4 regions of the Streptomyces sp. NPDC034049 genome follow, and region 4 is predicted to be linked to each of the others. Evidence: riboswitches for the same ligand, from Rfam matches in the RefSeq annotation. Region 4 holds a riboswitch; each other region holds the start of a gene.
What was found. Region 4 has a riboswitch for cobalamin ahead of ACZ52C_RS05785 (ribonucleoside-diphosphate reductase subunit alpha). Riboswitches for the same ligand answer to the same signal wherever they lie in the genome.
Positions count from the first base shown of each region.

Region 1: another riboswitch for cobalamin. It lies ahead of ACZ52C_RS04425 (cobalamin biosynthesis protein); the one in region 4 lies ahead of ACZ52C_RS05785 (ribonucleoside-diphosphate reductase subunit alpha).
Region 2: another riboswitch for cobalamin. It lies ahead of cobN (cobaltochelatase subunit CobN); the one in region 4 lies ahead of ACZ52C_RS05785 (ribonucleoside-diphosphate reductase subunit alpha).
Region 3: another riboswitch for cobalamin. It lies ahead of ACZ52C_RS37930 (energy-coupling factor ABC transporter permease); the one in region 4 lies ahead of ACZ52C_RS05785 (ribonucleoside-diphosphate reductase subunit alpha).

Region 1 covers NZ_JBVISJ010000001.1:994,722-997,922, forward strand. Annotated here, with positions in the region: gene ACZ52C_RS04420 (cobyric acid synthase) at 1-795, opposite strand, end outside; gene ACZ52C_RS04425 (cobalamin biosynthesis protein) at 792-1,733, opposite strand; cobalamin riboswitch at 1,832-1,974, opposite strand; gene ACZ52C_RS04430 (DUF397 domain-containing protein) at 2,211-2,417, shown strand; gene ACZ52C_RS04435 (hypothetical protein) at 2,449-2,760, shown strand; gene ACZ52C_RS04440 (hypothetical protein) at 2,690-3,201, opposite strand, start outside.
Region 2 covers NZ_JBVISJ010000009.1:229,425-232,625, reverse strand. Annotated here, with positions in the region: gene cobN (cobaltochelatase subunit CobN) at 1-1,830, opposite strand, end outside; cobalamin riboswitch at 1,906-2,036, opposite strand; gene cobG (precorrin-3B synthase) at 2,117-3,201, shown strand, end outside.
Region 3 covers NZ_JBVISJ010000021.1:23,675-26,875, reverse strand. Annotated here, with positions in the region: gene cbiQ (cobalt ECF transporter T component CbiQ) at 1-99, opposite strand, end outside; gene ACZ52C_RS37935 (energy-coupling factor ABC transporter substrate-binding protein) at 105-566, opposite strand; gene ACZ52C_RS37930 (energy-coupling factor ABC transporter permease) at 563-1,282, opposite strand; cobalamin riboswitch at 1,313-1,496, opposite strand; gene nicT (Nickel transporter NicT) at 1,707-2,831, shown strand; gene ACZ52C_RS37920 (NIPSNAP family protein) at 2,880-3,191, opposite strand.
Region 4 covers NZ_JBVISJ010000002.1:216,800-220,000, reverse strand. Annotated here, with positions in the region: gene ACZ52C_RS05785 (ribonucleoside-diphosphate reductase subunit alpha) at 1-1,543, opposite strand, end outside; cobalamin riboswitch at 1,668-1,803, opposite strand; gene ACZ52C_RS05780 (nucleoside hydrolase) at 1,995-2,984, opposite strand.

The DNA of each region.
Region 1 (3,201 bases), on a different contig from region 4:
CACGGCGACCCGCAGCACGTCCTCCCCTACGGGCGGCGCGACGTTCGACTCGCGGACCGTCCCGCGCAGCGAGACCCGCAGCCCGTCCTCCTCGTCGATCCCGAGCCCGTGCCGGAACGGCAGCACCCCGTACGTCCGCCGCCCGGTGAGCCCATGCAGCATGTCGAGCCCAGGCTCCAGCAGGGAGACGTCCCCCCGGAACTTGTTGACGAGGAACCCGGCGACGAGCGCCTGGTCCTCGGGGGAGAGCAGCGCGACGGTCCCGAAGAACGACGCGAAGACCCCACCGCGGTCGATGTCGCCGACGACGAGCACGGGCAGCCCGGCGTTGCGGGCGATCCCCATGTTGACGATGTCGGTCCGCCGCAGATTGATCTCGGCCGGAGAGCCGGCCCCCTCGCAGATCACCGCGTCATACGTGCCCCGCAGCTCGGTGAGGCACTCCAACACGGTCCCGAGCAGCCGCTGTTGCCGTCCGCCGTGATAGCCGCGCGCGCTCATCTCGCCCACGGGCTTCCCGAGCAGCACGACCTGACTGCTGCGCTCACCCCCGGGCTTGAGCAGCACCGGGTTCATGAGCGCGCTGGGCTCGACCCGGCACGCCTGCGCCTGCATGGCCTGCGCCCGCCCGATCTCGGCGCCCTCCTTCGTCACGAAGGAGTTGAGCGACATGTTCTGCGCCTTGAACGGCGCGACCTTGACCCCCTGCCGCACCAGCCACCGGCAGATCCCGGCGGTCACCACGCTCTTCCCGGCGTCGGAGGTCGTCCCGGCGACCAGCAGCCCGCCACTCATCCCTGCCTCCTCGACCGCAGCAGCGACACACCCGCACCGATCCCCAACGCCAGCCATCCCACCCGCCGGGACAACCGCACGGCCCGCTCGATGTCACCCACTTCGACGGCGCGCCCCTCCCCGTTCAGCACCGGCCGGTGCTCGACCCGCCCCCCGTACGACAACGTGCCCCCCAACCGCACTCCGAGCGCCCCCGCGAACGACGCCTCCACGGGCCCCGCGTTGGGGCTCGGGTGCCTGCCCGCGTCCGCGCGCCAGGCCCGTACGGCCCCCCGCGCGTCCCCACCGGAGGCGGCGGCCAGCACCGCCGTGAGCCGGGCCCCCGGCCACCCCGCCACGTCGTCCAGCCGCGCGGAGGCCCAGCCGAACCGCCGGTACCGCTCCGACCGGTGGCCGACCATGGCGTCCAGCGTGTTGACGGCCCGGAACCCCACGAGCCCGGGCACACCCGCCACGGCTCCCCACACGAGCGCCCCCACCACCGCGTCGGAGGTGTTCTCGGCGACGGACTCCACGACCGCCCGCGCGATCCCGTCCCGGTCGAGCGCCTGCGGGTCCCGCCCGCACAGATGGGGCAACCTGGCCCGCGCGCCCTCGAGGTCCCCCGCGTCGAGGGACCGCCCGATCGTCCGGGCCTCCCGCGCGAGCGAAGTCCCCCCGACGACGGCCCAGGTGGCGGCGGCGGTCAACGCGACGGAGGCCGCGCGCGACGGCCGCACGGCGGTCGAGGCGACGGCCCCGAGCGCCACGGCGCCTCCCGCGCACACGGCGGTGTGCAGCGCGCCCCACCCTCGGTGGTCCCGCCACAGCACCCGCTCCACGGCACCGGCCGCCCGCCCGAACGCGGCGACCGGATGCCCCCGGCGAGGATCACCGAGCAGCAGATCACCGAGGAGTCCGGCGGCGGCGCCGTACGCGAAGACGCGATCGGCACGCACGGGCTCAGCCGGTCGCGAGGTCGGACGGGGATCCGGTGCTGGGACTCAAGTGGCAGCCGCACATGGCGATATGTCCTCACTCAGGGTGTCCACGCCCTGGTTCGACGAGACCGACGGCGAGAGTTCCTGGCTCCCGGGAGGTTCTTCCCCGGTGACAGTGGCGGGACCGCGCCGGACTTCCACCGGCTTCCTCTCCTGCCGTCGTACATGGCCCCGGCAGTCCACCACGCCCCCGGAAGACCCGTCAACTTGCTGTTGACCTGCGGCGCAGGGGTGTGCTCAGCCCCACATCGCTGAAATATCGCCAGACGCCCGAATCGGCTCTTTCTGCGCTCATTTCCACGGCGTCGGACGGGAACACTTGAGGGAACGGCAGTACGAAGACTGAGCGCCGACGAGCGGCAGCGGCTGGGCACGGCGCTCGGGTCGTCGCGGTGGACGCGTGTCGGCGCGCTGACTTGTGAGGTGGAGGTCAGGGTGTCCGACAGGGAGTCCGCGGCGCGGAGTTGGATCAAGAGCAGTCGTTCGGGTGACACCAGTATGTGCGTGGAGGCGTCGTTCGACGAGGACCGAGTTCTGGTGCGTGACTCGAACTCGAAGAAGAGCGCTGTGCTCTCCTTCCGTCACAGCGCGTGGTGTGGTTTTCTGGCGGGGCTTGTGGACCCGGGAGCGGACGGCTCCTGAAGAACCGTTCGGGGGACGGGAGGTACACGCGATGGACGATCGGACCAAGGGATCCGCCTCGGCGCGCGCGCGGGCATCGAGGGACCGGCGGACGCTGTTGTCCGCCGCCGCTCCGCTGGTGCTCTTCAGCACGGTCGCCGGAGTCCTGGCCGTGGGGGTGGGAGCTCTCGCCGCCCTGCTGGTGCCGGGGACGGAGGCGCGGGGTGCCGTCTGGCTGGTGGTGACCGCCCTGATCGCGACGGGGGCGGGCCTGTGGTGGGGGCTCACCCCGGTCACGGAGCGGCTGAGGGCCCTGGACCGGGCTCTGGTCGGGGCTCGGCCGCGGGGGCCGGAGGAACGCTGAGGCCGCCGGGCCGCCCGGCGTCGGCTCGGGCGCGCAGCACCCTGCCGATGCCCGCCGCGAGCGAGGTGAGCAGAGCGGCGGCGATCGCGCCGGTGATCGCCGTGGTGAGCGGTGCGGTGGCGTCGAACCGGGTCGTGGGGACGACCCGACCGGCCACGGCGATGCTCAGCAGCAGGACGCTGGCGCAGAACGTGCCCAGTAACAGGCGGGTGGACAGGAGCCGTATCTCGCCGTCGACCCGGGCGCTCTCCACCCGGATGAGCGCCTCCGCCCACTCCGCCTCCTGCATGGCGTACGCCTTCAGCGTGCAGTCGTCCAGCCGGGCCGGGCCGCCGGTCTCCGGGGGATCGCCCGGAGGAGGGGCGTCCGGGTCCCCGCCGCCCGGAACGGTACGGCGCGCCGTCAGCCGCCTCCACCACTCGTGCCATCCGAAGACCGCCA
Region 2 (3,201 bases), on a different contig from region 4:
CTGCTCCAGGCGCGCGATGTCGCCGTAGGAGTCCGCGCGGGCCATCGGCGGCACCAGGTGGTCGACGAGGGTGGCGTGGACGCGGCGCTTGGCCTGGGTGCCCTCGCCCGGGTCGTTGACCAGGAAGGGGTAGATCAGGGGCAGGTCGCCGAGGGCGGCGTCGGGGCCGCAGGCGGCGGACAGGCCCGCGTTCTTGCCGGGCAGCCACTCCAGGTTGCCGTGCTTGCCGAGGTGGATCATCGCGTCGGCGCCGAAGCCGCCGTCGTCGGCGCGGGCCGCGATCCAGCGGTAGGCGGCCAGGTAGTGGTGGGAGGGCGGCAGGTCCGGGTCGTGGTAGATCGCGATCGGGTTCTCGCCGAAGCCGCGCGGCGGCTGGATGAGGATCAGCAGATTGCCGAAGCGCAGGGCCGCGAGGACGATGTCGCCCTCCGGGTTGGCGCTGCGGTCGACGAACATCTCGCCGGGCGGCGGGCCCCAGTGCTCCTCGACGGACGTGCGCAGTTCCTCGGGGAGTTCGGCGTACCAGCGGCGGTAGTCGGCGGCCGGGATCCGGACCGGGTTGCGGGCGAGCTGCTCCTCGGTGAGCCAGTCCTGGTCGTGGCCACCCGCCTCGATGAGGGCGCGGATCAGCTCGTCGCCGTCGCCGGAGGCCAGGCCCGGCACCTCGGCGTCGGTGCCGAAGTCGTAGCCCTCCTCGCGCAGGCGGCGCAGCAGGGCGACCGCGCTGGCGGGGGTGTCCAGGCCGACCGCGTTGCCGATGCGGGAGTGCTTGGTCGGGTAGGCGGACAGGACGAGCGCGAGGCGCTTGTCGGCGTTGGCGATGTGCCGAAGTCGCGCGTGCCGTACGGCGATCCCGGCGACGCGGGCGGCGCGCTCGGGGTCGGCGACATAGGCCGGCAGGCCGTCCTCGTCGATCTCCTTGAAGGAGAACGGGACGGTGATCAGGCGGCCGTCGAACTCGGGGACGGCGATCTGGCTGGCCGCGTCGAGCGGGGAGACCCCCTCGTCGCTCTCCTCCCAGGCGGAACGCGAACCGGTCAGGCACAGAGCCTGGAGGATCGGTACGTCGAGGCCGGTCAGGGCGCCCGCGTCCCAGGACTCGTCGTCGCCGCCGGCCGACGCCTCGGCGGGCTTGGTGCCGCCGGCGGCGAGCACCGTGGTGACGATGGCGTCAGCGGCGCGGAGTTCCTCGATCAGCTCGGGCTCCGGGGCCCGCAGGGAGGCCACGTAGAGCGGGAGCGCGCGGGCCCCGGTGTCCTCGATCGCCTCGCACAGCGCGTCCACGAAGGCGGTGTTGCCGCTCATGTGGTGGGCCCGGTAGTAGAGCACGGCGACGGTCGGGCCGTCGGCGGTGTCGCGGGCGGTGCGCTCCAGCGGGCCCCAGGAGGGCGCGGCCGCCGGCGCGTCGAAGCCGTGGCCGGTGAGCAGGACGGTGTCGGAGAGGAAGCGGGCCAGTTGCTCCAGGTTGGCGGGTCCGCCGTGGGCGAGATAGGCGTGGGCCTCGGCGGCGATGCCGACCGGGACGGTCGAGGCGGCCATCAGCTGGGCGTCGGGCGCCTGTTCACCGGTGAGGACGACGACCGGGCGGCCGTCGGCGAGCAGGAGGTCGAGGCCGTCCTGCCAGGCGCGGATGCCACCGAGGAGGCGCACGACGACCAGGTCGGTGCCGTCGAGGAGAGCCGGGAGGTCGTCCAGGGCGAGGCGCGAGGGGTTGGCGAAGCGGTAGGGGACCGGGCCGGCGGCCGCGCGGGCGCTGAGCAGGTCGGTGTCGGACGTCGACAGGAGCAGGATGCGGGGCTGCGCGGAGCGCTCCCCGGACGATGACTGCATGCGGCTGCTGGCCTTCCTCGGGGTCCGCGCCCCGGGCGGTGTCGAATCGGAAGTCTCCCCTGCTCGGACGGGCCGAGGGGTACGGGGAAGGGAGTTCCTGACTCGCCCGACCCTCCTGGGACGGGCTCACAGTGGCGGGACCGCGCCGGACTCACACCGGGCTTCCTCCCCTGTCGCCGTGGTGGCGTCGATGGACCGGATGATCCACCGAGCAGCATAGTAAGGGTCGCCTCAAAAGGAAGGCTGCCCCAAAAGGGCGGAGGATACGTCCGTTGTGCCGGTGGGTATGCTCGCCGCCATGTCCACGCCTCCCCCGCGTTCATCGTCCCAGGCCACAGCGGTCACACGGGACCGTGGCGACGCCTGCCCGGGGACGCTGCGGCTGCATGCGGCGGACGACGGGGCGTTGGCCCGGGTCCGGGTGCCCGGCGGTGTGCTGACCGTCCGCCAGGCCGAGGCGCTCGCGGAGGCGGCCGGGCGGCTCGGGGACGGTGATCTTCACCTCACTTCCCGCGGCAATGTGCAGCTGCGCGGACTGGCCGACGGCTGCGGGGGCGAGCTGGCCGGGTCGCTGGACGCGGCGGGCCTGTTGCCGTCCGCCGGGCACGAGCGGGTGCGCAACATCGTCGCCTCGCCGCTGTCCGGTCTCGACGGACGCGGTCTGCGCGACGTACGGCGCTGGCTGACCGCCCTGGACACCGCGCTGTGCGAGAGCGAGCCGGCGCGGCGGTTGTCGGGCCGGTTCCTGTTCGCGCTCGACGACGGGCGGGGCGACGTGGCCTCGCTGGACGCCGATGTGACCGTCCGGGCGGCCGGGGGCGACGGTGCGCTGCTGAGCCTGGGGACGGCCGGCGAGAGCCTGTCGGTCCGCGGCGAGGACGCGGCCCGGGCCGCGCTGACCGCCGCCGAGACCTTCCTTCAGGCGGCGCGGGAGAGCGGGGCGCGGGTCTGGCGTGTGACCGAACTCCCTTCCCAGGACGCGCTGCTCCGCGAGGTCCGGGACCGCCTGTCGGCCGCCGGCGTCGCCACCGCGCTCCGGGTCCGTGACGAGAGCGGTACGGCCACGCCCGGACCCGACGGACCACCCTCCGGACCCGGCGGCCCGTTGCCGGGAGCCGTCGGCGACGCCCTCTGCGTCCACGTCCCGCTCGGTCGCCTCACCCCCCTCCAGTGGCGGGAGTTGACCGCTCTCGCGGCCACGACACCCTCCCGTGAGCTGCGGCTGACGCCCTGGCGCGGGGTCGTCGTCCCCGTACCGGGTCTGGGCGAGGAGCAGACGGCCGACGCGCTCGCCCGGCTCGCGGTGACCGGTCTCGTCACCGATCCCGCCTCCCCCTGGCTGGGCGTGGGCGCCTGTATCGGCCGGCCCGG
Region 3 (3,201 bases), on a different contig from region 4:
GATCGCGAGCACGGTGAGACCGAGCCCGAGCACGGCCTTGTCCACGGGGTGGCGGCGGCGCCAGCGACTGCTGTGCGCCGCCGCGTCGATCGGCAGCACCCGCGTCAGCCCCGCCCGGCGGGGGACTCCCCGGAGCCACCGGACAGCGGGACTTCACCGCCGGGCGTGCCGGACACGCCGGACGCGGTGGATGCCGCGACCGTCTCGTCCGCCGGCTGTTCCGGAGCCGTGCTCGTCTCGTCCGCCGCGTCCAGCAGTGCCCGCACCCGGGCCTCGCCCTGGCGCCGGCCCCGGCGGATGCCGAAGTAGTAGGCGAGGACCCCCGCGCCGAGGGCGGCCTGGAGGGAGAACAGCGCCGACTCGATCTCACCGGAGGGCGGCTCGTACAGGGGCGAGAACCACGGCTCGTAGTCCGGCTCGATCTCCGTGATCGCCGTCTCCGCCTCGCCGTCGGACCCCGTGAAGGGCTCCTCCTTGTGGTCGCCGAGGCCGAGGGCCAGCGGCAGGACGGCGAGCGCGGCCACGGCGAGCAGCAGCAGTACGTTGATCTTCGTGTTCCGGTTCATCGGGCCACCGCCTCGGTCCCGGTCTCCGTCTCGGCCCCGGTGCGGTCGCGCCGCCCGGTCAGGAGCACGCCCAGCCGGGTCAGTTCGCCCTTGCTCGACTGCACCAGCAGACGCATCACCAGCACCGTCAGCAGACCTTCGCTGACCGCGAGCGGGACCTGCGTGATGGCGAAGATGGAGCCGAACTTGCCGAGCGCGCCCAGGAAACCACTGCTCGGGTCGGGGAACGCGAGCGCCAACTGCACACTGGTGACGCAGTAGGTGACCAGGTCGGCGACGAACGCGCCGAAGAACACCGTCACCATCAGCGGCACTCCGAAGCGTCGCAGCAGCCGGTAGATGCCGTAACCCGCCCAGGGGCCGACGATCGCCATCGAGAAGACGTTGGCGCCGAGCGTGGTCAGACCGCCGTGTGCCAGCAGCAGTGCCTGGAAGAGCAGGGTGATGGTGCCGAGGACCGCCATGATCGGCGGCCGGAACAGGATGGCACCGAGACCGGTGCCGGTGGGGTGGGAGCAACTCCCGGTGACCGACGGGAGCTTCAGCGCGGACAGGACGAAGGTGAAGGCCCCCGAGGCGCCGAGCAGCAGCGTGCTCTCGGGATGCTCCCTGACCTCACGTGTGAGTGCCCGGACTCCGTGGACGACGAACGGCGCGGACGCGACACCCCAGGCGATCGCGTGCGCCGGAGGAAGGAAACCCTCGGCTATGTGCATGGCTCAGCAGACCCTCTCCAGCACCTCGTGGATGGTTGACGTGCCTTGGCCGGTCTCCTGGCTTACGGGTGACACCGCCCGTGCTCCGCCTTCCCGGGTCCGAAGACCCAGTGGCTGTCCGTGAGGACCGGAGCCGGACTTCCCGATTCACAGTGGCGAGGGCCGCACCGGCATCACACCGGATTTCCCGTTCACCAAGGCGTGGTGACAGTAGTGCCCGGACAAGGAGGCTGACAAGCGGAGGCGAGGGGCGCGCAGGCGCCGTGCACCAGCTCACACCCCGGCGCACGCCCCGCGCCACGCCGAGGTGCCCGACCTGACCGAAAGCAGACGGGAGCTTTACTGCAACATACTTGCAGCTGCCAACTCGGCGCACGACGCTGAGGGGATCCGACCCCACGGACGAAGAGAAGGCGCACGCCCCATGGCTCCTGGCACCGACACCGCCCCCTCGGCCACCGCCGCGACGGGCGGTCTCTCCTGGCGGCGGATCCGCGCCTCGATGACGCGGGGGGAGTGGGCGAGCCTCGGCGGGATGGCCGGGTTCATCCTGGCACTGCACCTCGTCGGCTGGTTCACCCTGGTGGTGATCGTCGCCCCCGAGCACTACAGCGTCGGCAGCAGATCCTTCGGCATCGGCATGGGCGTCACCGCCTACACCCTGGGCATGCGGCACGCCTTCGACGCCGACCACATCGCCGCCATCGACAACACCACCCGCAGGCTGATGGGGGAGGGGCGACGCCCGCTGTCGGTCGGCTACTGGTTCTCCCTCGGCCACTCCTCGATCGTGCTCGCCCTCACCTTCCTGCTCACCCTCGGCGTCAAGACGCTCGCCGGACCGGCCCGCGACGGCGACTCCACGCTGCACGACGTGACCGGCTGGATCGGCACCACCGTCTCGGGGACGTTCCTGTACGTCATCGCCGTCGTCAACCTGGTGATCATGGTGGGGATCTGGAAGGTGTTCCGTGAGCTGCGCTCGGGCACCTTCGACGAGGCCGCGCTGGAGGAGCGACTGAACAACCGGGGCCTGATGAACCGGCTCCTCGGGAGGTTGACGAGGTCCCTCACCAGCCCCTGGCAGATGTACCCGATCGGCCTGCTCTTCGGCCTCGGCTTCGACACGGCGACGGAGGTCGCGCTCCTGGTGCTCGCCGGTTCGGGCGCCGCCTCCGGGCTGCCCTGGTACGCGATCCTGTGCCTGCCCGTCCTGTTCGCCGCCGGGATGTCCCTCCTCGACACCGTCGACGGCACGTTCATGAACTTCGCCTACGGCTGGGCCTTCTCCCGCCCGGTCCGCAAGGTCTACTACAACCTGGTGATCACGGGTCTGTCCGTGGCCGTCGCCCTCGTCATCGGCACGGTCGAACTCCTCGGCCTCGTCGCCGAGAAGGCCCGGCTGCACGGCACCTTCTGGGACGGGGTCGCCGGCCTCGACCTCAACACCGTCGGCTATGTCGTCGTCGGCCTCTTCTTCGCCACCTGGGCGGTCGCCCTGCTGGTCTGGCGGTTCGCCCGGATCGAGGAGAAGTGGACGGCGGGCTGAACACCCACCACCCACCCGCACCACGGCGCACGGGCGCCTCACCTTTCCTCAGGACACGTCGTCGAGCGGCCGGAGGAAACGGCGTTCGTACCGCTTGATGCAGCGGGTGTCGCGGGCCAGCGCGAAGGCGTCCTGGCACTCCGGATCGGACATGCTGTCCGTGCGGTACCGCTCGTACGCGGCGAGACTGGGAAACGAGAAGAGGGCGTAGGCGATGTCGCTGTCGCTCTCACTCGGCAGGAAGTAGCCGTGGTGCGTCCCACCGAAACGGTTGACGAGCCGAACCCAGCGCCGGCCGTACTCTTCGAAGTCCTCGAGCTTGTCGGCGTCGATCTCGTACTTCAGATGAATGGTGATCACGCCTCCATGG
Region 4 (3,201 bases):
TGTCGACCACGCGGTCGAGGAAGGTGACGGCGGTGCGGACGGTCGCGTCCAGCCGCGCCCAGTCCATGTCGCCCGTCGCCCGGTCGACGAACGCGCCGAGGTTCACCGAGCCCAGGTTGCAGACCGCGGTCTCCTCGTCGTTGGTGACCTCCAGGATCTCCGTGCAGAGGTTGGAGGAGTGGATGACGTGGCCCGGCTCGGCCGTCTGGTTCGCCGTGCGGTTGGCCGCGTCCTTGAAGGTCATCCAGCCGTTGCCGGTCTGCGCGAGGGTGCGCATCATCCGGCCGTACAGGTCACGGGCGGCGATGGTCTTCTTCGCGAGGCCCTCCGCCTCCGCCCTGCGGTACGCGGCCTCGAACTCCTCGCCCCACAGGTCGACCAGCTCGGGCACGTCGGACGGGGAGAACAACGACCACTGCTCGTCGGCGTCGACCCGGCGCATGAACTCGTCCGGGATCCAGTGCGCCAGGTTCAGGTTGTGTGTACGCCGGGCGTCCTCGCCGGTGTTGTCGCGCAGCTCCAGGAACTCCTCGATGTCGGAGTGCCAGGTCTCCAGGTAGACCGCGGCCGCGCCCTTGCGCCGGCCGCCCTGGTTCACGGCGGCGACCGAGGCGTCCAGCGTCTTCAGGAACGGCACGATGCCGTTGGAGTGCCCGTTGGTGCCCCGGATCAGCGAACCGCGCGAGCGGATGCGGGAGTACGACAGGCCGATGCCGCCTGCGTGCTTCGAGAGGCGGGCCACCTGGTGGTAGCGGTCGTAGAGGGAGTCCAGCTCGTCCAGCGGGGAGTCGAGGAGGTAGCAGGACGACATCTGGGGGTGTCGCGTACCGGAGTTGAAGAGCGTGGGGGAGGAGGGGAGGTAGTCGAGGCGGCTCATGAGCCCGTAGAGCGCGGCGACCTCGTCGAGGGCGCGGACGCCCGCCTGCTCGTCGGCCCCCGTCTCCTCGGCGAGGCCGGCGGCGACCCGCAGCATGAAGTGCTGGGGCGTCTCGAGGACCTTGCGGGTGAGGGGGTGCCGGAGCAGATAGCGGCTGTACAGGGTGCGCAGGCCGAAGTAGCCGAAGCGGTCGTCGCCCGCCGGGTCGATCAGGGCGTCGAGGCGGTCGGCGTGGGTGCGGGTGAACTCGGCCGTGCGGTCGGCGACGAGGCCCTCACGGTGCCCCACGGCGATGGACTCGGTGAACGTCGTGACGCCCTGCGAGGCCGCCTCGGCACGGATGCCGATGGCCAGCAGCCGGGCGGCCAGTCTCGAGTAGGCGGGGTCCTCGGAGATGAGACCCGCGGCCGCCTCCGTGGCCAGCTCGCGCAGCTCCGCGACCATCTCGGCGGAGGACGCGCGCACCGACCGGCCGCGCAGCGCGGCGGCGGCGACCCGACCGGGGTCGGCGTCGGGGAGGTCGGCGGTCAGCTCGGTCAGGGTCCGCAGCAACGCGGTACCGGGAGCGTCGGTCTCCGTCGCCGGGGCGGCCGGCACCGGCTCGGCTGGAACCGGCTCGGCTGCAGCCAGGTCGGCTGACACCGGATCGGCTGGCGCGATGGTCACGTGGGGCTCTCCCTCGCTCGGCTGGAGGCCCTGCGGAGGGCAGGCGGCAGCACACGAGCGCACGGGGGCGTCGCGTCCACCGGCCCATTCCACGAGGCCCGGACGTCAGGGCACCCGGACCGGACGGCCGGGCGCACTGTCGGCAGGTGTTCGGACTGAACAGGCGTGCGCACATGGTGAGGTGTGCACGCAAGTACACCGTTGCGGGACAGTTCCGGATTCACACCGGATTCCCCTGCGGCGACAGCGAGCATGAGCATACATCTAGTGCTGGGGCGCGATGTCACCCCCACATGTTGTGTCGCCTACGGCTTCGCATGGTGTCAGAGCGTCAGCTCATGAGCGGCTCTCCTGATCGTGATGTCCATGCGTCGCAGTGTGCACGAGCGGCGGCTCGGCGCGGCGGCGGTTGTCCACAGGGGGGTGCCGCCGGTCGGACAATCGGATCTCGTCAGGCTGTCGCCGGCCACCTGGGCAGCGTCGCCACGAAGTCCTGGGTGAAGTCCCGCGTGCCCGGGCCCAGCGCGACCCGGCCGGTGGCGCGCAGGCGGGCGGTCAGGCCGGGGGACTCGGAGTAGTAGACGCGTCGGGCGGCGGTCGGCACGAACACGGTCTGGCCGCGGGTGAGTTCGCTCGTGCACTCCACGACGACGGCCCCGTCGGCGGCCTCGACGAACGCCTCGTCGCCGCAGACACCCACCGCCAGCGGGTCGTGCAGTGGGCAGGTGCCGTCGCCGCCGTGGCGGGCGTAGGCGTCCATGTAGGTGCGCATCAGCCGGGCGGCGAGGGCCGTGCCGGGGCCCGCGGCCTCCAGCGCGGCGAGGTCCGCCGGGCGGAACAGCCAGCGGTGCGAGGCGTCCAGGTCGACCATGGTGAACGGGATGCCGGAGGAGAGCACGATCTCGGCGGCGTCCGGGTCGGCCCAGATGTTGAACTCGGCGACCGGGGTGAAGTTGCCCGGCACCTGGGCCGCGCCGCCCATGAACACGAACTTGCGGACCCGGTGGGCGAAGTGCGGGTCCTCCAGGAGGGCGATGGCCACGTTGGTGAGGGGGCCGGTGGCGCAGACCGTCAGCTCGCCCTCGTGCTGCCTCGACAGGCGGAGCAGGGCCTGGGCGGACGACTCCGTCGGGTGGGGGGCCGTCGAGTCGGGGAGGGTCTCGTCGCCGAGGCCCGCGGGGCCGTGGAAGGCGGATGCCTCGCGGTAGGGGAGGCGGGAGAGGGGGCGGCCGGCGCCTCTGTGGACCGGGATGTGGGGGTCGATGCGGAGGGCTCTCGCCAGGGCGCGGGCGTTGGCGTACGTCGCCTCGGCGGGGAGGTTGCCGCCGGTGGAGGTGTACGCCTTGAGGTCCCACAGGCCGGTTCCCAGCAGGTACTGGAGGGCTACGGCGTCGTCGATACCGGGGTCGCTGTCCAGGACGATCGGGGGGCGAACGGTCACCGCTTCAGCGTAGCCGGACGTTTTCCGCCCCCGCCGCCCCTACCCGTCCCATCCCCAGGGGCTGCGCCCCTTCGACCCCAGGCGTCCGTCCGGTGGGGCTTCTCGCGCAGTTCCCCGCGCCCCTTAAGAAGTCATCTCATTTGGTGTTCGCGGGTGGGCTGTTGGTCGTGGTGGGGATCGTTGAGCGGCTGGTGCCAGACGAGTTGTGGGTGCTGTT